DNA from 3 places in the Desulforapulum autotrophicum HRM2 genome. Region 1 is predicted to be linked to each of the others. Evidence: predicted binding sites of a transcription regulator. Region 1 holds the regulator's gene; each other region holds the start of a gene.

What was found. Region 1 encodes sigma-54, which starts transcription at its own class of promoters, with help from an activator protein. Its sites were predicted from a motif close to TNTGGCACANTTTCTGCTNT; they were not measured.
Region 2: the regulator sigma-54 is predicted to act here: its motif matches at 5,342-5,361, upstream of HRM2_RS10030 (PEP-CTERM sorting domain-containing protein).
Region 3: the regulator sigma-54 is predicted to act here: its motif matches at 3,799-3,818, upstream of HRM2_RS22505 (P-II family nitrogen regulator).

The regions. Positions count from the first base shown of each region.
Region 1 is NC_012108.1:3,169,694-3,177,331, reverse strand. Features, by position in the region: gene gap (type I glyceraldehyde-3-phosphate dehydrogenase) at 1-607, opposite strand, end outside; gene HRM2_RS13815 (PTS sugar transporter subunit IIA) at 683-1,096, opposite strand; gene rapZ (RNase adapter RapZ) at 1,093-1,974, opposite strand; gene HRM2_RS13805 (PTS sugar transporter subunit IIA) at 1,978-2,436, opposite strand; gene hpf (ribosome hibernation-promoting factor, HPF/YfiA family) at 2,454-2,993, opposite strand; gene rpoN (RNA polymerase factor sigma-54) at 3,007-4,446, opposite strand; gene lptB (LPS export ABC transporter ATP-binding protein) at 4,449-5,171, opposite strand; gene HRM2_RS13785 (LptA/OstA family protein) at 5,168-5,701, opposite strand; gene lptC (LPS export ABC transporter periplasmic protein LptC) at 5,658-6,263, opposite strand; gene HRM2_RS13775 (KdsC family phosphatase) at 6,273-6,812, opposite strand; gene kdsA (3-deoxy-8-phosphooctulonate synthase) at 6,814-7,638, opposite strand, start outside.
Region 2 is NC_012108.1:2,270,642-2,278,279, forward strand. Features, by position in the region: gene HRM2_RS10010 (ABC transporter permease) at 1-296, shown strand, start outside; gene HRM2_RS10015 (outer membrane lipoprotein-sorting protein) at 316-1,071, shown strand; gene HRM2_RS10020 (DUF1302 family protein) at 1,093-2,907, shown strand; gene HRM2_RS10025 (glycosyltransferase) at 2,944-4,200, opposite strand; gene HRM2_RS10030 (PEP-CTERM sorting domain-containing protein) at 4,293-5,216, opposite strand; gene HRM2_RS10035 (putative transposase) at 6,447-7,511, shown strand.
Region 3 is NC_012108.1:5,127,291-5,134,928, reverse strand. Features, by position in the region: gene HRM2_RS22525 (aminotransferase class I/II-fold pyridoxal phosphate-dependent enzyme) at 1-191, shown strand, start outside; gene cbiB (adenosylcobinamide-phosphate synthase CbiB) at 193-1,146, shown strand; gene cbiR (cobamide remodeling phosphodiesterase CbiR) at 1,161-1,973, shown strand; gene HRM2_RS22510 (ABC-F family ATP-binding cassette domain-containing protein) at 1,982-3,616, shown strand; gene HRM2_RS22505 (P-II family nitrogen regulator) at 3,870-4,208, shown strand; gene HRM2_RS22500 (ammonium transporter) at 4,276-5,589, shown strand; gene HRM2_RS22495 (DctP family TRAP transporter solute-binding subunit) at 5,913-6,983, shown strand; gene HRM2_RS22490 (TRAP transporter small permease) at 7,016-7,489, shown strand; gene HRM2_RS22485 (TRAP transporter large permease) at 7,489-7,638, shown strand, end outside.

The DNA.
Region 1 (7,638 bases):
GCGCTGCGGAACGTGCCCGCCTCAAATCCTTGTGGGGAAAGTCAAGGAGTCGCTGGTCTCCTGTATAGGCATGAACGGTTGTCATCATCCCGCTCACAATTCCGAAATTCTCCAGGAGAACTTTTGCAACCGGGGCAAGGCAGTTTGTGGTGCATGAGGCATTGGAGATGATGTCATGTTTTTCAGGATCATAGGTGTCATGGTTGACACCCATGACAATGGTGCTGTCGGGATCAACCGCTGGGGCTGAGATAATAACCTTTGCTGCACCGGCCTTGAGGTGTTTTCCTGCACCCTCCCTGTCCCGGAAGATGCCCGTACATTCAAGAACAATGTCAACGCCTGCATCCTTCCACGGAATTTGTCCCGGATCCTTGAGGGAACAGACCTTTATGGTTCGATCGTTGACGACCATGGTATCTTCAGTGGTTGTGATGGTTGCGTCGAGCCTGCCATGTACAGAGTCAAATTGAAGCAGATGCGCCATGGTCTTTGTGTCTGAAAGATCGTTGATGGCGACGACTTCAAGATCTGATCGTTTCAATGCAGCCCTGAACGCCAGTCTGCCGATTCTACCGAAACCGTTGATTCCAAGTTTAATTCCCACGATATTGTACCTCCTGAACGTTGGTAGTAAAAGAAACACATGTTGGGAAGCCGGGTTGGAATTCAAGCCAACCGATCATGCACGTTTGCTTCCTTTTAAAATTCCGCTTGCAAGGGAAATACTTTTTTTCCCCTGGGCCACAATGGCCGCTGCTGCCGCTGAAAGTTCCTGTTTATCCCTTACTGAAATTGCCTTGAGCAGAATTGGAAGGTTGACCCCTGAGATCACTTCAACGGCCCCTTCTTCTAAAAACGAGTAACTCAGATTGGATGGGGTTCCACCAAACATGTCGGTGAAAATGATCACCCCTTTTCCATCATTGACGGTTTTGATGCCGGTTTTGATCTTTTTGATCAATGCGTCGGCAGGTTCCCTGATGTCAATGGAAACAAAGCTGATTTTTTCTATTTGTGTATCCAGGATTAATTGAGCGGTTTCAATTAATGCTTCTCCAAGTGTTGAGTGGGTGACGATTAAAATTCCTGTCATAGCTCTTTTGTATCCCTGTCTATGTCCCTGTGGATGATGCCGGGTTCAAAGCCTCGCTGGCTCAGGTGTTCAAAAATGTTTTCAGCAATGGCAACGCTTCTGTGTCGACCACCTGTACATCCTACAGCTATTGTAAGATACGCTTTCCCCTCAAGGGTGTAAAGCGGAATCAGATAGTCGAGAAGGCCCAGGTATTTTTTTAAAAAAGTTTTGGCCTGGATGGTTTCAAGCACAAAATCTTTAACCTCCTTTGTGCGACCATTCAACGCTTTCAGCTCTGGTACAAAAAAAGGGTTTGAGAGAAACCGCATGTCAACCACAAGATCTGCATCCGTAGGGATGCCGTACTTGAATCCAAACGAGAGGAGGTTGATCTTCATGGATACAGGTTTGAGGGCGTGGTGGTGGGCAATATTGCGGATTTCGGCTTTAAGCTGGTGGACATTGTAATTGCTTGTGTCAATGATCCGTTTTGAAATTTTTCTGATGGGAAGCATGAGGCTTTTTTCTGACTTTATGCTTTCAATCAGACTTTTGTCCTGACCTGCGGGGTGATGGCGCCGGGTCTGGCTGTATCGTTTTAAAAGGATGTTTTCATCGGCCTCAAGAAAAATAATTTCCGGAATATGCCCGTTCTTCCCCAAGGATTCCAGGACCGAAGGAAATTGGGATAAAAATTGTTTGGCCCGGATGTCCATGACAAAGGCAAAACCGTTTATGTCGGTGTCGCTGTCCAGGGGGAGGTCAAGAAATTTTGGCAGAAGCTCGATGGGCATGTTGTCAACGCAGTAATAACCTGCATCTTCAAATGCCTCCATGGCTGTGCTCTTTCCTGACCCGGAAAGGCCGGTGAGTATAAATAGGCTTTGGCGGTTCATGGGTTAAAACTCTTCATCAATGTCAAGAATGATTTTCTGGATTTCGTCAATGGATTCGGCCCGTAACAGGCTTTCCTTAAAGTGGTCCTTTTTGAGAAGCTTTGAAATCTGTGCCAGAACTTTCAGGTGACTTCCTGTGGAGTTTTCAGGGGTTATCAACAGGAAAAAAATATGGACCGGTTTGTGGTCAAGGGAGTCAAATGAGACTCCCTTGCGGCTCAAACCGAACCCGACAACTATGGAGTCGACAGTGGCAAGCTTGCCGTGGGGAATTCCAATTCCGCCACCGATACCTGTACTGCCAAGTTGTTCTCTTTCCAGAAGAACCCTTACAATTTCGTCGCTCCCGGTCCTGGCCATGGGAGCGACACAAATTGCAAGTTCTTCAAGAACGCCTTTTTTATCCTTTGATGCAAGGTCCGGGATGATGGCACCCCTTGGTAATAGTTCTGATAGTTTCATAATCTCCTGGCAATTTGCTATCTGCGGGGCTGGATCAATCCAAGCTTTCCGTCGTTACGCCTGTAGAGAACATTGACACGCTCTGTCCTTGCATTGCTGAACACAAAGAAATTTTCCTTACCAGAGTTGAGTTCCATAACGGCATCATCGATGTCAATGGGTTTTACGTCAATGGCCTCCATGATCACTTCAGGAGTGGAGGTGTCCGAGGCGGCCTCGGGAGGGGTGAGGAGAATATCATTGTCCTTGATGCTTGCCTTGTTGCCTGACATGTGGCGTCGCATCTTGTCCTTGTTTTTCTTTATCTGGCCTGCCACCTTGTCCATAAGGGTGTCAATGGACGAGTACATGTTTTCAGACTCCTCCTTTGCATGGATCTTCAATCGGTCACACACAAGGGTTATTTCGGCAATGTGTCTAATCTTTTCAACGGACAGAACCACGTTTGCCTCTGCCGGGCTTTCAAGCATTTTGTCAAATCGGTCTACCTTTTTCTGTACATAGGATTTTAATGCATCGGAAGGATCAATCTGTTTAAAAGTGACGGATGTCTGCATAAAAAAAACCTCCCTAAAATTGTTTACGTTTACTTGACGGAAGAATGTGAAGCATCTCCCTGTATTTGGCTACGGTTCTGCGGGCTATGTTGATGTTAGCCTCTTCTAATATCTCTGTCAGTCGCTTGTCGCTGTAGGGGTTTTGAGGATCTTCCTTTTCAATAATAAGTTTGATTTTGTCCTTGACACTTGCCGAAGCCATTGAATCACCATCAGTTCTTGAGATGGAACTATTGAAAAAATATTTAAGTTCAAATAACCCCTGGGGGGTGTATGCGTATTTGTTGGTTGTGACCCGACTGATGGTTGATTCGTGCATCTGGATATCTTCGGCCACGTCCCTCAGGATCATGGGTTTTAACTGGGTGATCCCGTTGAGGAAAAATTCCCGCTGGAACTTGATGATGCTCTCCATGACAGAATAGATGGTCTTCTGTCGCTGGTGGATGCTTTTGATGAGCCAGGAAGCGCTCTGCATCTTCTCGTTGAGGTAGGTCTTGGTCTCTTTTGATATCTTGGTGCCCTTGGCGACTGCCTCTTTGTATACACGGTTTATCCTCAGTTTGGGCAGGCCGTCGTCGTTCATGACAATTTTAAAATCATCGCCTTCCCGGTATACATAGATGTCTGGAATAATGTACTGGGGTTCTTCAGTGCTGAACTCTCGACCTGGTTTGGGCTCCAGGCATTTGATGACGTTCACGGCTGAAACCACATGATCTATGGATATGCCTAGATCCTTTGCGATTTTCTTGTAGTTTTTGTTCTCCAGGTTTTTCATGTGCCGGGTGATGATCCGTTCAAGCATCGGATCTTCGATGCCAAGTCTCGTAATCTGAATGAGCAGTGATTCCCTGAGATCCCTTGCGCAGACACCGGGCGGGTCAAAGGTTTGCAGGGTTTTGAGCATGGCTTCAACGGCTTCGATTTCAAAACCCCCGGGTTCAGCAATTTCCTCAACCGTTGAACAAAGATATCCGTCAACGTTGAGGCTGCCGATGATCATGCTTCCTATCTGTTCCTGATCAGGGGTTGGGCTGTTCATGAGAAGCTGCCACTGAAGGTGATCTTCAAGGGTCTTTTTGGCTGAGGTGAATGCCTCGTAATTGGGGGCCTCCTGGAAATCTCTTTCCGAGTGAACCCTTCCCGTTGAGTTGTATTCGTTGATATAGCTTTCCCAGTCCGTGTCCTGGGAAAGTTTTTCCTCAATGGTGACCTCTTTCAGGTCCTCGTTTTGGTCTTTGGTGTCGGCTTCACGTTCAATCTCCCGGGCCTCTGCCTGGGTTATTTCCTGAATGCTCTCTTCCAGGGCCGGGTTTTCCTCGAGTTCCTGCTCGATCATCCCGGCAAGCTCCAGCCGGGAGAGCTGGAGTAGTTTTATCGCCTGCTGCAGCTGGGGGGTCATCACCAGTTGCTGGGTGAGTATTAAGTTTTGTTGTAGTCCTAAAGCCATAATCAGAGCCTAAATTTATCTCCAAGGTAGAATCGTCTTGCAATTTCGCTGGAGGTGATTTTTTCCGGGTTTCCCGATTCAATCACCTCTCCCTGATTCATGATATAGGCGAAGTTGCACACCCCAAGGGTCTCTCTCACGTTATGGTCAGATATCAGAACCCCGATGTCAAGTTCAGTGAGGTGGGTGATGATTTTCTGTATGTCTGACACGGCCAGGGGGTCAATCCCGGCAAAGGGTTCATCCAGAAGGATGAACAAAGGGTCGGTTGCAAGCACCCTTGAAATCTCAAGCCGTCTTCGTTCTCCGCCTGAGAGCACGCTTGCCTTTTGATCGGCAAGACGGGCGATGCCCAACTCTTCCATGAGGCGGTCTGCCTTGGCATTGACGTTCGTTTCAACATCGGGCCGGACCTCAAGAATGGCTGTAATATTCTGACGTACGGTGAGTTTCCTGAATATGGATGCCTCCTGGGGAAGGTACCCGATGCCGTTTCTTGCCCTCATGTACATTGGATAGTCTGTTATGTCATTGTGGTCAAGGAAAACCTGACCCTTGTCCGGCTTGATCATTCCAACGGCCATGTAAAATGTGGTTGTCTTGCCGGCACCGTTAGGCCCCAGCAGGCCGGTCACCTGCCCAGGGTTGACCTCAATGTTAACACCATTGACTACCCTTCGACCGTTGTAGGTCTTAACAAGATTTTTCAACGCAAGTCTTGTCATTCACCCTCTTTATTTTTCTTTTTGTCCGCGGGGTTGAACAGTGCTTCGACCCGCTGGTCTTTCCCACTCTCCACAACCACCTTGCCATTGCTTCGAAACAGGGTGATTTTTTTGCCGGTGACAAAGCTTTCACCTGTGATTACCCTGGGAGCGTCACCCGTCAGAGTCAGCACAAGGGTTGATGTTGTGTAGACAGCCTTGTCGGCAAATGCCTTTTGGTCTTGGGATGTGAATGTCACATTCCCCGTGGCAATGATCTCCTTGATGTTCTGCTCGTCGGTTTTGCTTAACTTTTTTCTCTCATCTTCCGTGTATATGAATATCTTTATGGCATCGGCATGGATGACATCGTCCTGGCTGGTTGCCACGGCATTGCCTGTAAACGCCACAAAGGAGCTGTCCCTTTCAGATGTCATGGCGTCTGCAGTGATGTGAAGGCTTCTGTCCTGGAGGTTGTCAGCTGTCTGGGCTGAAATAAGACTCGGGCTAAGAATCACTGCCCATACCATTAAAAAAATTAAATGTTTCACTGAAAGTTCCTTTAACATTTCCCCTGAGCCTGGTCGTGTTTTTGTCCAGGTCTGTCTCCATTGTATCCGCTTCAAGGATCGATTCCTTGTCCATGATGCTGATATGAACATTTGAATAGAGTATATGTCTTTTCTTGTCATAATGCAACTCAGCAGTTTTCAGGGTGTACTGGTCATAGGTGACAACGACGTTGTCGGAAAAGCTCATGTCGTGGGTTTTGGTATCCAGGAGTCCATTTGTCGAAGAAAGGTGGATTTCCTTTGCGTTGTCGGTGAAAAAGACCACACGCACGTCGGTCATCTGGGCCTTGTTCTCATCTTTTAAAAGCTTTGCAGATGAGGCATCAAGGGTCCATTCTTTAATACTGTTGCGCGTTGATGTCTGGTGCATTTTGTTGAGCAGCAAAGTGGCCTTGGAGTCGACGGAAATCTTTTTCAGAACAAGGTCTCCAGAAAAAAAACGCTGCTTATAGTAGAGCCCACCAATGCCTGCTGTCAGAAAGAACAGCAGCAGCACCAGAACGATTCTTACCCTTTTGGGTGTGTTGATTTTACGTTTCATGGACGGATTTTATCGGGAGAACCGGTTGATGATGTCATTCCATTCCCCCCTGGTCTTAAGTATTAGTTCACACACCTCCCGGACGGCCCCACCCCCCCCGTTTTTACGGGTTACCAGGTGGGCTGCTTGTTTGACCTCGTCTGTTGCGTCTGCCACAGCTATGGCAAGCCCAACCCGTGCCATGACGCAGATGTCTGGAAGGTCATCGCCTGCAAAAGCGGTTTCAGAGGCGTTGAATCCGGTTGTGTCGAGTATGGTTTCAAGGGCTGTCACCTTGTTTTTAATCCCGTCGTACAGTAGATTGATCCCCAGGTTGTTGCACCTTGCAGTAAGGGCCTGGGATTTTCGGCCCGTGATGATTCCCACCCTGATGCCGGCATCCATGAGAAGCCGCAGGCCAAGTCCATCCTTTACGCTGAACCGTTTTATCTCATCGCCCTGGTCCGTGTAGGTAATGGCACCGTCGGTCAGGACGCCGTCCACGTCCAGGAGCAGCAGCTTGATCTGTTTTAGTTGGGCTTCAAGACTGGGGTGTGTTTCAACGTTCATGTCAGGATGCCTGGATCAGGGGGGCCACCACGGTTCGGATGGCAATAAGGGGTTCAAGAAACGACTGCATCTGAGCAAGGGGGACGGAGTTGGGTCCATCACAAAGTGCCCGGTCAGGGTCGGGATGGGTCTCAATGAAAAGTCCGTCGGCACCAGCTGCAATGGCGGCCCGGGCCAGGGTGGGGGCAAATTTTCGATCCCCTGCAGAGGTGGTTCCAGCGCCCCCCGGGAGCTGTACGCTGTGGGTTGCATCAAAGACAACCGGTACACCGAGGCTTCTGATGATGTCAATGGCCCTGAAGTCCACCACCAGGTTGTTGTATCCAAAGCTTGATCCCCTTTCAGTAATGCTTAACCGGGTGCATCCAGCTGCTTGGGCTTTTTTGATGATATTGCGGCATTCCAGGGGTGCCAGGAATTGACCTTTTTTGATGTTCAACGGTTTTCCCGTTCGGGCCGCAGCAGTGATGAGGTCTGTCTGACGGCATAAAAATGCAGGGATCTGAAGTACGTCAAGGACCTTTGCAGCAGGCCCTGCCTGTTCGGGCAGGTGGATGTCGGAAATGATCTTTACGCCAAGTTGTTGCTTGATGGCTGCCAGGATCTCAAGGCCCTTTTCAAATCCAGGCCCCCGGTATGAGTCGATGGAACTCCGGTTGGCCTTGTCAAAGGATGATTTAAAGATAAAGGGGATACCCAGCCCATCGGTTATCTTTTTAAGTTGGCTTGCCGTATGAAAGGTGGTGTCATAATCTTCGATAACGCAGGGGCCTGCAATGAGAAGAAATGAATCGCCGGCAGCGGGTGTCTGGGTGGAAAAAAAGGT
Region 2 (7,638 bases), 900 kb from region 1:
ACAAAAAAATTGATATCATGAAACTCTTTTTAGCAGAGGGTTTAATTCTTGGCGTTCTGGGAGGAATCTCGGGTATCGTGCTCGGGATAATTACGGCATGGATTATTTCCTTTTTTGGAATCCCGATGCCCCCACCACCCGGAGCAACAGTCGGGTGGACAGCCTTCATTAAAGTTGTACCTGACCTATTGGTTTCATCAATGATAATATCGGTCGTTGCATCGCTGTTCTCATCTTTTTATCCTGCATTTAAAGCCTCAAATCTTGTTATTACGGATGCACTAAGACATTATTAGATTATTAGGGAGTATTTTTATGGAAAAATTTTATTGGATTTTTTTTAGTTTTTTTGCCTTTAGTCTTTTCTTTTACGCCGGCCCTGTTTTATCTGAAAATATAACACCTCAACAAATACTGCAATACGCCGATGAAATAAGAAGTCCGCAAGCGGATTACAGTGTGATGGCAAAAATAACAAGTCAAAAACCAAACAAAAAGGATAAAATTGCAATTTACGAAATACTCATGAAAGGACAGGACAACACAATTATTAAAACATTATCTCCTGAAGTTGATAAAGGCACGTCTCTTTTGATGTTGAGATATGATCTGTGGGTTTTTTTACAGACTATCTCAAAACCTCTTAGAATTTCTTTACAGCAGCGCCTTTTTGGCGAGGCAGCCAATGGTGATGTCGCACGAGCAAACTTTTCTGGAGATTATGATCCTGAATTAATAGATATTGTGACAATCAAAGGAAAAACTTTTTATCTTTTGGAACTGACAGCAAAAAATGAAAAGGTGACTTATCATAAAGTAAAACTCTGGGTGATGAAAGATACTTATTATCCTTTAAAAGGTGAGTTTTATGCCTTTTCAGGGAAACTGTTGAAAATATGTTACTACACAAATTACAAATTAATTCTTGATAAAATGCGACCTACTCGATTAGTTCTTGATAATCCACTTGTCAAGGGGCAAAGAACCGTTATTGATTATGACAACATGATCCTGGATACCTTTTCCGATAAGATATTTACAAAGAATTATATGAAAAAATTGAAGTATTAACCAACGGGTTTCAATTTATACATGTTTGCCAAAACAGCCAAAAAATATACCGGTTATGCAATTCTTTTAATCGCCTTGATATTGACATGTAATGTAAATTTTTGTTTGGCCCTTCCTTTAACCAAACTTCTTAGTGTAAAATATCGTCAAACGTTCAGAGTCGAATCCATAGAATTGTGGTTGAGCAACGCCTCAGATTATGTGACTTGTAATTTTCAAAATCCTGATCGATTTGTCATCGATGTTAAAAACTGCTATTTCCCTAAGATTCATGATGTCATTGAAGCAAACTCAAAATATATATCAAAAATTAGAATTTCACAGTTCATGCACGATAGGGTTAGGATCGTAGTTGATCAAAAGATCGTCACCCATATCCATGTTGATAAAAAAGCATTAATTAAGGGTATGGTTCTCATTTTGTCAATTCAATTGCCAGAGTCTGGAGTAATTTTTGGGAAACAGGGAGGTGCTTTTGAAAATGATTCTGATGAGAATCTGGATGCATTATTTAATGTATCGGAAGAGGGGGCCAATGCCATACCCGATATCATACCCAATGAAGAGACAATAGGTGAACAGCCATCTTTCATTGGTGAACCTTCTAAATTATCAATAGATGGTGATCTTAGAAATGAGACAGCATACCGAATCTGTAAGCCACATCGATTCTCAAAGATTAAAAACATACTCAACCTAAAAGCATCCGGGGCCTTATCGGGTAATTTATCCTATACCATGGGTTCCAGGTTTTCTTATGATGCGGTTTTTGATTTAAATGATAATTATAATAACACGGTTGAAAACGATCAAAGGACCAATGTTGACATAAGAGATGCTTACCTTGACTTTGGTTTTGGAAATTTTGATTTCCGGCTTGGTAATCAGCAGATTGTCTGGGGCCAGGCAGTTGGATTGTTTTTTGCCGATGTTGTAAATCCCAAAGATTTGAGAGAATATATTTTGCCTGATTTAGATCAGGTAAGAATTCCTGTGTTTGCTGCAAATATGGAGTACTATTATAGTAGTGGTTACTTTCAAATGATATTTATTCCTTTTCCTGAATTTAACGAGTTTGGAAAATCAGGATCTGAATTTGATTTTTCCAAACCGCTTTACAGCCAGAATGCCGATATTGTTATCAACGACCTGTCAGAGCCAGCGAACAGTCTTGACAACAGTGAGTTGGGGTTTAGAGCCTCCATCCTAACCGATGGTTGGGACATGTCCCTATTTTATTTATATGATATGTATAACTTTCCTGTGAATTACAGGGCGATTTCATTAAATGCATTAGGTTTGCAACATCCAGTCACCATAACATATTCACCCAAATATGAAAGAGTTCACAGGATTGGTTCCACTTTTTCTAAAGCGGTGTGGGATGCCATTCTTAAAGGAGAGTTTATTTACAGTAACAAAATGTTTTTTCAATCGTCTGTTGCTTCAGACCTGGATGGGATTGAAACGAGTGATTCACTTGACTGGCTCCTTGGTGTTGATTACACCTTTTTTAACGCTTTGGAGACAAACTTCCAGTTGATGCAAAGTATCATCCTTGATTATCAAAACAGTATGATACAAAAAGAAATTACAACATCTTTTTCTATCTGGCTGAAAACAGGGTTTTTTGAAAATCTGATCGAACCTGAACTTTTTTTTGTCTCAAGCCTTGATAAAAAAAATTATCTTTTCCGCCCCAAGATTACCTATAATCATAATAATAGACTTAAATTAGTTCTTGGTGCAGATATCTTTTACGGAGAAACAGATGGAAGTTTTGGTGTTTTTAATGAAAATGACAGAGTCTATATAGAAGCGTTGTATAATTTTTAAATGCACTTTCCAATAGATTATGTAAAAAAGCAAATGCTATAATTGTTTTTCAATAAAATTAGATATTATTTGTGAGCCTGTAAATGCACCATTGATTTGTCCCAATTGTTTGTTAATTTTTGATAATGCTATTTCCATATCAGAGTTACCTGATGTTATTATTCTGATTTCATTTTCCAGATGGACCGGATTTGCTAACATATCATTCATGCTTATTTTTTTTCCTACATGTAGATTTTCGACCATTCTCATATTGAAATCCTGGTCAGGGATGGTGGGGATACCGATGATTGGTTTGCCAAAGGTGAGCGCCTGATATATTGTCCCATTACCACCATGGCAAACAACAAGATCCGCCTTTTCCATGATAGTGTCACCATCCATAAAGTCAGTCACATAAATTTTTCCTGGAATGGATTTTATTTTATCGGTCTGCTCGCCGGTAGTAATAACACTTATCATATTTTCTGCAACCTTAAATGTGTCATAAATTTTTTCAAATAATCCTGATTCACCAGTCGTTCCCATTGTTATATAGGATAGCTTTTTTTCTCCTTTATCAATTGGCCACCAGTCAGGAAGAATTTTTGATTTTGGGGCTTTCCATGTAACAGGTCCTATATAGTGATAATTGGAAGGCAGATTTTTTGTAGGAAAAAATTCCGGAATATCCGCCATCAGTGTTAAATTAACACCGCAAAGACAATTTGTGGCAGTAACCTCACGTTTTAGTTGGTATTTTTTTGATAATCTTTTAAATATTCTCATCATATTATCAAAAAAGAATATTTCAAATTTGAGATTTAGCGGATTCAATAAATTGGAGAAAAAACTATTTATAGGGTGTTTGTCGTCAGTAAGGCCATTAAATAAAGGGAAATATGGGATTGCCCGATATGCAGTGGATGAAGCATTTACAATGGCAGCATGTTTTAAGCCTGCTATCTGGGTGGATATCATGGCGGAGAATCTGCCATCAGTTATGACAATATCTGGCTTTAATTTTTCAAAAAGCCTCAAATCGCTTTCAATCATCAGGTCTAATGTATCGTTATCAACAAAGTTGAGTTTCCTATTCCTGATATTATTAAAAAGGATGTTAGGATCTGGTTCATATGCTGAATGCACCTCAAAACCTTCATCTTTAATAAAATGTATTTTACTGCTGTCGCCTCCAAATGAAATTTTGTAGCCCTGTGAAGAGAGTCGTTTTGAAATCTCAAGTGGTCTACTCAGATGTGAAAGAGTGTGAGTATACGGAAGTACTAATATTTTACAGTTTGAAAGCTTCATAGTCATCTATATGATACTGTTATAATAAATACAAAAAGGAGAGATGGAAACCTCATCTCTCCCTTTTATAACTATTTAATAACTATATCAAGCTATTTTCTTTTTTTTCTTCCAATGGCAGAAAGACCAAGAAGGCCTACACCAAAAAGAAGCATGGTCGTTGGTTCCGGGATTGCATTCAAATGAGCTGGGTCATTGCTTTCAAATACCCAAGGCGAGACAAGATCTATATCTGTACCATCTCCTATATAGTCATCATTACCTTCCAGTTCACTATTAGCATAGAATTGAACAGGGATTCCAACTTCTGGATCGGTTAACAGTGGGAAGGTCATACCTGTAGCATAATAATCCATTACAGACAAACCTAAATATGACTTCCCAATAAATTGATCAAGTCCTGTTCCCTGCGGTGTAATAAAAGTGTAAGCATAATCTGTAGATTCAACCATACCTAATGTGATCCATTCATTACCATCAGTCGCAGTAAGAATATCTTCAGCAATTGTACCATTAGTATTGAAAGCAGTAGAATCATCAGAATAAAGTTTAAAAGCTTCTTGGCCATTCAAACCAGTTGTAAATGTATCATTATTAAGCGTAGTGAATGTGTCAGTTTGTGCTAAACCAAGTGTGATTTTGTTCCCTTGAATTCCAGTGAATGGACCATAATCAAAAGTTGCTGTTTCAATGTTTGTTATTTGCTGTGCAAAAATACCAGTAAGTTCATCTACGCCTGGATCAAAGGACCAATGTGAAGGCTCAGAACCGACTTTAATGTTTTGGACTTCTAAAATTCCCACAAATATATCACCTATCGTAAGTACTGGTATATCAGTTGGATTAGTATAATCTAATTCGTAATAGTTTCCTTGGCTATCAGCACGGTAAACGGTTTCGTAATTATTGTAATAGAGACGATTGTTTCCATACTCTAAGTATGGAAGTGCATTCGCAGCAGGTGCAATTATTGCGCATACAGCTAATATTAATAAAAAGTTTACTAATTTCTTCATTTAAAACACCTCACTAAATTAAAGTTAATTAAAGTTACTTTGAGAAAACCTTAAACTTGCTAATTTTACGAATCACCTCCTACATTTAAATAAGTTATATGTTTATTTTCTTCTATACGAGATGCATTGCAAATAAGATGCCAGTATTCTATTTTTTTAGAATAAAAAATTTTCCAGTCTTTAAGATTATTACGGGAGATTAAACTTGAATTTTTCAAGATATTATAATAAACGTCACCGGCCTATGGGGGCTGGTGATGGTGTTTTAAAAGTGTTGTCGTTGAAAATTAAAAAAGTCTTATCAATTGCCTTTTTTACATGATTTCAAATAGGCATTCAAGATTGTCAGGGTTGATCGTTCTCTCTCAAGAGTCTGTTATTGTTCAGATTTATGTGTTATTGGAACAAAGGCGTTTGTACAAGAAAATTACCAGCGGATAAAGTACTTGCTTCAATCCATTAATGAAATGCTTCCCAAACCCATTAGTAGGCCTGATGGTTTATCTTTTCTTTGAAAAGATTGGTGGCGTAAGATGGTCTGGAGCCTAAAGGAATATGGGGGTGGGCCGCACCAGCTTAATGGTATCATGGGTATTATGGGAGGATAGTTAGGTGATGTTTGATAGAGGAGTGGGTTGAGCTAACTCGCTGGTATTAAATGTCAAAATCTCATAATTTTTTCGTTTTATGACCCTGACGACTCTTTTATTTACCGAAAAAGCCTTTTCATAAGGAAGGTATAGTCAAAGTTGTTTAGTATTATTCTGATTTCAACAGTGGTGTTTGTAGTTTTTCATATTTCATTAATGAAAGGGCATGGTTGTTGATCTCTGAGATTTGGAAAAAAGGATATTTAATTCATATAAATTGTGTAATTTTTTTCATATTTTTATGAATTAAATATCTTAGGGACGCAGAAATAAATATATCCACATAAAAAGGCTCTAACATGTTCAAGCACCCATGGTGCTGGACATTATCTCGATTATAGTTTATGATCAACATGGAAACTTAAATTAAAAAGCGAGGGACCATGTCCGACCATACTCATTTGCAAGGTCTATTACCAATTGACCATTTAACTCCAGAATTGAAATTATTTTTCAATGAAACCCGAACCAAATTCAGAGCTCCTGACATTAAGCTTGAAGAAGCCTTATTTTAAAGGGTTTTGCTTGACTTTCGGGTGTAAATGTGGTAGCTTAAAAAGCATCAAAAAAGGAGAAAACGATGCTTCAAACCTACATCCCATATTGCTCAAAAAACACCACTCCGATCAATGAAAAAATAGCAATGGATAGTGATGATGACCAGGTTGTTTTTTTCTCAGCCACCGGACCTGTTTTCGCTTTTCAAAAAAATGATAAATTCGCCAAAAGATTGGCCCAGGGTATTCTTGTTTCCCTAAAGCTTGCAAGCGTTACTGAAGTGTCAAAAGCCCTTGATCTAAACCGAACGACGGTATTGAGAAATTTTAATATTTATAAAGAGAAGGGACCTGAAGGCTTCATTGATAATCGGCCAAATCGTAGTCCCTACAAATTAACTAAAGAGAAACAGCAGATTGTCAAAAGCCTTCTGGATAAAGGATCTACACTGGCTGTTGCTGCTGATGAAGTTGGGGTCAGCGATGGTTGCATCCGCAGGGCCATAAAACAAGGCCTCATTGTAAGGAAGGTCACCAAACCCGATCAGACTAAAGATAGCGTAAAATTAAAAGGACCGGCCAGGCGATCCCAGGAAGACATCAATTGTAATGCCGGTATTGCGACTAAAAGAGAGGAAGAACGGTTGCTGGCACGTAAGGGCGATCTGACAGAGGCGTTGCCCGAATTTTCACCCAATGAAGGCGTTCACTACGCTGGTGTTCTTCTGGCGTTGCCGTTTTTGGCGGGCCTGAGTTATCTTGATACCGGCAAAAAAGTGTACGGCTCCCTGAAAAAGGCATATTACGGCTTACAATCGATTTTTTTAACCTTTGCATTCATGGCACTCTTGAGGATGAAAAACCCGGAACAATTAAAGAACGGGAATCCCGGAGATTTTGGAATAATACTTGGCCTTGACCGCTGCCCCGAGGTCAAGACGCTAAGAAGAAAACTCAATGAGCTTGGTTTGCGCAATAAATCAGGCAAGTTTATGGAAACCCTAAGCCGCGCATGGGTAGAGCAAGACAAGGATATTTTGGGGTTTTCCTACATCGATGGTCACGTGAGACCCTATCATGGCAGGAAGCATACCCTGCCCATAACCCATGTGGCAAGACGGCGCCTTTGCACGTACCTGGAAATTTGAAAGATTTTTAAACCGGTTTGCTGGCTTGCCCTGTTATTGTCTAATGTTTTTCAAATGTAACTCTGACAATGCTTTTGCAAGGGGAAAAGAACAAAAATAGTTCATATTACGATCCGCGTGGGCAAAA
Region 3 (7,638 bases), 2.0 Mb from region 1:
TGGATGCTCCGACCCTTTGCCGCCTCATGGGCGATGAACACATTCTCATCCGGGACTGCACTAATTTTGACGGCCTTTCAAACCGGTTCGTGCGATTTTCCCTTAAAAGCAGAAAGACGAACATGGCCCTTGCCAATGCCCTGAATAAGCATTTTTCAGGCAGCACCGGTTTGAACCCGGAGGGGAAATGAAATGATTGCTGATATCAACTGGTACATTATTCCGGCAGCCTTTGTTCTGGACCTTGTGATCGGTGATCCAAGGAGCCTTCCCCATCCCGTAGTCTTCATGGGGCGGGCCATTGAACGACTGGAGCCCTTTGTCCGAAGGCAGATTGAAAACGAGTTTGTCGGCGGTATTCTCTTTGCCGTATTTCTCATCATTTCCACCTGGATTGCTGCCTTTTTGGTGGTGGCTCTTGCCATGACCCTTAATCCGATTCTGGGAGATGTGGTGCAGACGGTACTGCTTTTTTTCTGTTTCTCCACCCGAAGTCTTGTTGCGGCTGCAACCGAGGTGAAGGATGCCCTTGAAACCCGGGGGCTTAAGGCAGGGCAGAAGGCCGTTTCCATGATCGTGGGCCGGCAGACCGAGACCCTTGACCGCACCGGGGTGGTCAGGGCAAGCATTGAAACCGTGGCGGAAAATTTTGTGGACGGTTTTCTTTCTCCGCTTTTTTTTGCCGTTATTGGTGGGGTCCCCCTGGCCGTTGCCTACAAGATGGTCAACACCCTGGACTCCATGGTCGGCTATAAAAACGAACGTTATCTTTTTTTTGGAAGGGGTGCGGCCCGCATCGATGACGTGGCAAATTATATTCCGGCAAGGCTCAGCATTGCCATGATTTCCCTTGCCGGGGCAATACTGTCAGGTCCAAGGGGCCGGCGGGCTTTTAAAACGGCCCTTGCCGAGGGGCAGTGCCACAAAAGTCCCAATGCCGGCTATCCTGAGGCGTGTTTTGCAGGTGCCCTTGGTGCAAAATTCGGTGGCCCCAACGTTTACCATGGCATCCTTGTTGAAAAACCCTTTATCGGCAATGATTTCAGGGACCCCGACGAAACGATGATCGCCCGGTCCTGTGAACTCATGGTTCTGGCAGCCCTGGTTTCCACCCTTGTTGCGACCCTTGTAACCGCTTTAATTTAACGGAGAAACAGATCGTGTCAATCGAAAAAAAAGCCCGGTTGTTCAGGCTGGGCACCACCTCATTTATCTATCCGGACCACATCATTCCCAATGTGAAAAAGCTGGGCCCGGGGTTTGACGAGATAGAACTTTTGGTCTTTGAGAGCAAACCCCTGGCATACCTGCCATCTTCTGCTGAAATAGATGAGCTTGCAAGGCTTTCAGCCGAACTTTCAGTGACCTACAACGTCCATCTGCCGACGGATATTTCCCTTTGCGATCCGTTAAAGGCCAACCAGGAAGAGGCCCTGGATATCCTGGAAAAGGTCATCACCCTTGCTGCGCCACTTTGTCCCACCACCCATACCCTTCACCTTGATTTTACAGCTGAAGACAGGGATGCAGGCGTTGATGGCATCCGCCGCTGGCAGGAGCGGGCGATCATGATGCTTGACCGGCTCGGCCGGAGGATCCCGGATTCCTCCCAGATCTCCCTTGAAACCCTTGATTTCCCGCCTGAAGTTTTGTTTCCGGTGCTTGACGCTACCCCCATGGCCCTGTGCATTGATGCCGGCCATCTGATCCGGTACGACTATGATATCTCAGGGCTGTTTGATCGCTACGGCCAGAGGGTTCCACTGATGCACTTCCATGGGGTTGACTTTTCCCATGTTGAACCAAAGGATCACCAGGGCCTTGGCCGAACACCCATGGACCGGGTGGAACCCACCCTTGAGGTGTTGAAAAAATTTACAGGCGTGGTGAGCCTTGAGGTGTTTAATCTGGATCACCTCAAGGATTCCCTTGCGTGGATGGAACGTTATTTCTATGCTGAATCAAAGGTTTAACTGATCTGATGATTCACCTGACAAAAATATCAAAGCAGCATGGGGCCAGGATTTTATTTAAGGATGCAAGCTTCCAGGTTCCGGCCGGTACAAAGACCGGGCTTGTGGGGGCCAATGGTTCAGGCAAAACCACCCTTTTTAATCTGATTACGGGCAAAGAGGTGGTGGATTCCGGGGAGATCGCCTCGTCCAAAAAAATAAAGATTGGTTATTTTTCCCAGGATGTGGGGGAGATGGCCGGTTGCTCGGCCCTTGCCGAAGTAATGTCCGGGGCAGCCGATGTGATGGCCCTGGGTGACGAGATGAAAGAAATGGAGATCCTGATGGCAGAGCCCATGGACGGCACTGCCATGGACGCGTTGCTGGAAAAATATGGGGAGGCTGTTGAGGTGTTTGAAAACCGGGGTGGTTATGACCTTGAACCCCGGGCACAGACCATCCTCACAGGCCTGGGCATTGGTCCCGGTGACTACAACCGACCCGTGGAGACCTTCAGCGGTGGTTGGAAAATGCGAATTGCCCTGGCGAAAATCCTTGCCATTCAGCCGAATCTTCTGCTTCTGGATGAGCCCACCAACCACCTGGACGTGGAATCCATTGTCTGGCTTGAAAACTGGCTGGTCAGTGATTTTACGGGGGCACTTTTGATGACCTGCCATGACCATGATTTCATGAACCGGGTGGTGGACCGTACCATTGAGGTGGCCAACACCACCATCACCACCTATGGCGGCAATTACGATTTCTATGTCAGAGAACGGGAAATCCGGATGGCCCAGCTACTGGCCACCCACCGTCGCCAGCAGGAGATGCTTGCCAAGGAGGAGAATTTTATTGCCCGTTTCAAGGCCAGGGTATCCCATGCGGCCCAGGTCCAGTCCCGGATTAAAAAGCTTGAAAAAATTGAGCGCATTGAACTGCCGGAACAGCAGCGAACCATCAATTTTGAATTTTCAGAGCCGCCCCGTTCGGGGGATGATGTTGTGGTCATGGAGTCCCTGGAAAAAACCTGGAACGGCCAGGATACTGAGCCTCAGACTGTATTCAGTAACATTTCAGGGCTGATCAACCGCCAGGATAAAATAGCCGTGGTTGGGGTCAACGGTGCTGGAAAATCCACCTTTTTAAAGGTCCTTGCAGGCAGGACCCCTGCCACCTGCGGCAGCGCAAGAGTTGGAGCCAATGTCAACATTGGCTATTTCAGTCAGCATGCCATGGACATCCTTGAATCTGGGAAAACCGTTTTGGAAACCGTTCAAGCAGCCCTGCCCCAGGCCGGACTCGGGGTGATCCGCAATCTTTGCGGTGCCTTCCTCTTTTCTGGCGACGATGTGGAAAAGCGGATACAGCACCTCTCAGGTGGAGAAAAAAGTCGGGTGGTCCTGGCAACTCTTCTTGGTCGGCCACTCAATTTTCTGATCCTTGACGAACCCACCAACCACCTGGATATTCAATCCAGACAATTTCTGCTCCAGGCTCTGAAGTCGTTTACCGGGACCCTCATTCTGGTCAGTCATGACCGGTATTTTCTGCGTTGTCTTGTGGACCGGGTCTTTGAGATCGACCAAGGGAAAATGACCGCCTATAGCGGCGGTTACGACTACTATCTTTCAAAAGCAGCAGGCATTCACAATTTGGTTTAGTCTGTGTGGACGCAAGTTCTGGTTTTCTTGTCTTGACTCTGTTTGCAAAAACGTAGTTTTTGTAATTTTTAATTTCAAAAATGTAATATTCCTGTTGTTTAGATTTTTTCTGGTTCAATCAAAAAGCATATAAACAATTTAAATTTCAGCCTGTTATCGTTTTTTTGGGTTTCGTATGAGGGCCTGGCACCATGTGTGCAATATAGGGTTCTTGTTACAATAAATTAAAACTCAAAAACAGGAGATAAGGCGTATGAAAAAGATTGAAGCGATCATCAAGCCCTTTAAGCTGGACGAGGTAAAAGAACAGCTCAACAAGATCGGCATCACAGGAATGACGCTTTCCGAGGTCAAGGGGTTCGGCCGTCAGAAGGGACACACCGAGATATACAGGGGTGCTGAATATCAGGTTGATTTTGTGCCGAAGATTCATCTCAGCCTGGTGGTGGATGACGCATTGGTGGAAATGGCCGTTGCGGCCATTATCAAGTCGGCTGCCACGGGAAAAATCGGAGATGGAAAGATTTTCATCGTTCCAGTGGAAGATGCCGTCCGAATTCGAACCGGGGAAAAGGGGGCTGAAGCCCTTTAACGGTTATTCCATCTTATATCCGCATATGTCTTTTTGTGTAAATTTATCACACCATGGAGAGTTAATAATGAAAAAAATAATTATGATCACAGTCCTTTTTATTCTTTACCTAACCCCGGCCTTTGCCGAAGATACACCGCCGACACCCTTAAGTAACAAGGCTGCCATCGAACTGGTCCAGACCCATGCAAACTATATGTGGACCATGGTGGCCGCAGCCCTTGTGTTTTTTATGCAGGCAGGTTTTGCCATGGTCGAGGCCGGATTTACAAGGGCCAAAAACAGCATCAACATTATGATGAAGAACCTCATGGATTTCTCCGTGGGCAGCCTTGCCTTCTGGGCCATTGGGTTTGGTCTGATGTTCGGCAAGAGTGCCACGGGATTCTTTGGCACCTCGGGTTTCTTTTTAAGCGATTTCACCCCGGACGGCGATCCCTGGGTCCTTGCCTTCTGGATGTTCCAGGTGGTGTTTGCCGCAACAGCTGCCACCATTGTTTCCGGTGCCATGGCCGAACGAACCAAATTTACCGGTTATCTTGCCTACAGTTTAATTGTTTCAGCCGTGATTTACCCCATTTTCGGCAGCTGGGCCTGGGGAAGCCTCTTTAACGGTTCCGGCTGGCTTGAAGGGCTTGGATTCATCGATTTTGCAGGCTCCACTGTGGTTCACAGTGTGGGTGGATGGGCTGCCCTGGCCGGAGCCATTGTCCTCGGCCCCCGCATGGGAAAATACACCAAAGATGGTGGCATCAAGCCGATCCTCGGCCACAATATCCCCCTTGCGGCCCTGGGTGTGTTCATCCTGTGGCTGGGCTGGTTTGGATTCAACCCCGGTTCAACAACCACGGCTGATAAGAGCATCGCCATGATCTTTGTCAACACCAACCTCTCTGCTGCCACTGGCTGCGTGGTTGCCATGATTGTCGCCTGGTTGAAGATGGGAAAGCCAGATGTCGGTATGAGTCTCAACGGCGCCCTGGCAGGACTTGTGGGAATCACGGCCGGCTGCGCCAATGTTACCCCCACAAGTTCCATCATTATCGGTGCCATATCTGGTGCCCTGGTTGTTTTCTCGGTTCTGTTTTTTGACAAGATTCGGATCGATGATCCGGTGGGTGCCGTGTCTGTCCACGGGGTATGCGGTGCCTGGGGAACCCTGGCTGCGGGTCTCTTTAACATGGGCGGCGTGACCCTTTCCATCGTCATGGTTCAGCTGGTGGGCATTGTGGCCTGTTTTGCCTGGACATTTACCCTGGCATTTCTCATGTTCAAGATGATTTCAAAGACTATAGGTCTGAGAGTTACACCTGAAGAAGAACTTGAAGGACTTGATTTCACCGAGCACGGTGGACACGCCTACCCTGATTTTACTGCCTGATCCAGGCATCATTAAATAGATTCGGCAGGGGGCTTTTTGCCCCCTGCTGATTTTCTGTGTCTAAAAAACCACAGTATTTCTAATTATGCTGTATCTGTAATTGGCCGCCGATGTCTGCCTGCTGAACCTGGAACGTCGGGGAATTTTTGTTTCTCAATGTTCAGCAAGCAAATACAGACAGCCCTCCCTCTGTTGATTTCCACGATTAGAATTGCTGAAAAAACCATTGACATCATCCCTGGCCTTATCTATTTATTAAGATTGTCTGCCTGTCATTTCTTGGGTACAAGGTAAAACGATTTTAATAAAAAGGGGGGGTATAGATGAACATGTGGCTGAAAAAAGGCACCATTGCCGTTGTGTCAACATGGCTTGCAATAATGGTTGCCTTTCCGGCAAGTGCCGGAACGTTTAAGCGAGAGTATAAGATGACCGTCAACGTGGGGCCAAGCTTCTACTGGGGCATGGGTGCCACAAAATTCAGTGAGCTGGTCAAGGAAAAAACCCAGGGCCGAATCAACATCAAACCCTACTTTGGCAGTTCTCTGTTAAAGGGTGCCCAGCTCAAATCCCCCCAGATGGTTGCCAAAGGGGTCATTGACTGCGCCTTTGAGTCCACCATCAACTCTTCCCCGGTGATTCCGGAAATGAACATCTTTTCCCTTCCCTTTTTTATCAACAACTTTGAACGCCTCGACCAGATTGAGTATGGAGAGACGGGCAAGGTGCTGTTCGGCAAAATGAATAAGATTGGCCTCACCCCCCTTGCCTGGGCGGAAAACGGGTTCAGACAGGTGACCAACGGCAAACGGGCCATCACCACACCCGACGACATGAAGGGGTTGAGACTCCGGGTGGTGGGAAGTCCCATTTTTATTGACACCTTCAGGGCCCTTGGGGCAGATCCTGTGAACATGAACTGGGGTGATGCCCAGACTGCCTTTCAGCAGGGTGTGGTTGACGGCCAGGAAAACCCTGTGGGGGTGTTGATTCCCGTGCAGATATGGCAGTACCACAACCATGTGTCGTTCTGGAATTATCTGGTGGATCCTGTGATCGTCTACTGGGGTACCCGGGAGTGGAATAAATTTCCCGCGGATATAAAGCAGGCCATTGGTGAGGCTGCAACCCAGGCGGCTCGGTTTGAAAAGGCCCTGTGCCGGGCTGGGCTTGACGGCGATATTTCGATCAATATCTTGAAAAATGAGTTTAACTACACCATGGAGGTTCCGGATCCGATTCGCTTTCTTCAGTCCAAGGGCATGGAGGTGAATTTCCTTACCCCTGAAGCTGAAAAGGCTTTCAGGACGGCAACTGAATCCGTTTATAAAACCTGGGTACCAAAGATCGGTCAAACCCTTTATGAAACGGCAAAAAAAGACATGGGTGAGTAGCCCCTGTTAATTCAGATGGCCAGGGAAACGACATGAAAAAAGAGTTGAGAATCGACTATCTGGTGGCTGCCCTGCTTTTGTTTGCCATGGCAGCCATTGCCTTTGCAAATGTGGTGAGCCGTTATTTTTTCCATTTTTCCATTGCATCCACCGAGGAGATCACCATCAACATGTTTGTGTGGATGACGGTGGTGGGTTGTGGAATCGCCTTTGAGCGGGGGGGGCAGCTGGGGGTGGTGACCTTTTTTGACCTTTTTCCTGAACGAATGCAGAAGTGCGTGATTCTGACAAGTGCTTTTCTGAGCGCCCTGCTGTTCGTTCTGGTGGATTTCTTCATGCTCCAGGCCATCCATGATGAACTGACCATCTTCCATGCCACCTCGGCCTCGTTGAGCATTCCCGTATGGATCTATTATGCCGGTGTTCCCTTTTTGTCGGTGTTTGTGTTCCGGGGAATTTACCGGGATGCCATTAAACGACTGAACCCGGTGGAGAAGAGCCTCTGATGGACATTTTTGTCATTGCTGCAAGTTTTTTTGTCCTCATGTTCTTTGGGGTTCCCATTGGTACAGCCCTTGGCATCTCGGCCGTGGCCACCATCTACACCTTTGATCTTGGCATTGAGATGCTCGGGGTGAACTTTTCATCGGGAATA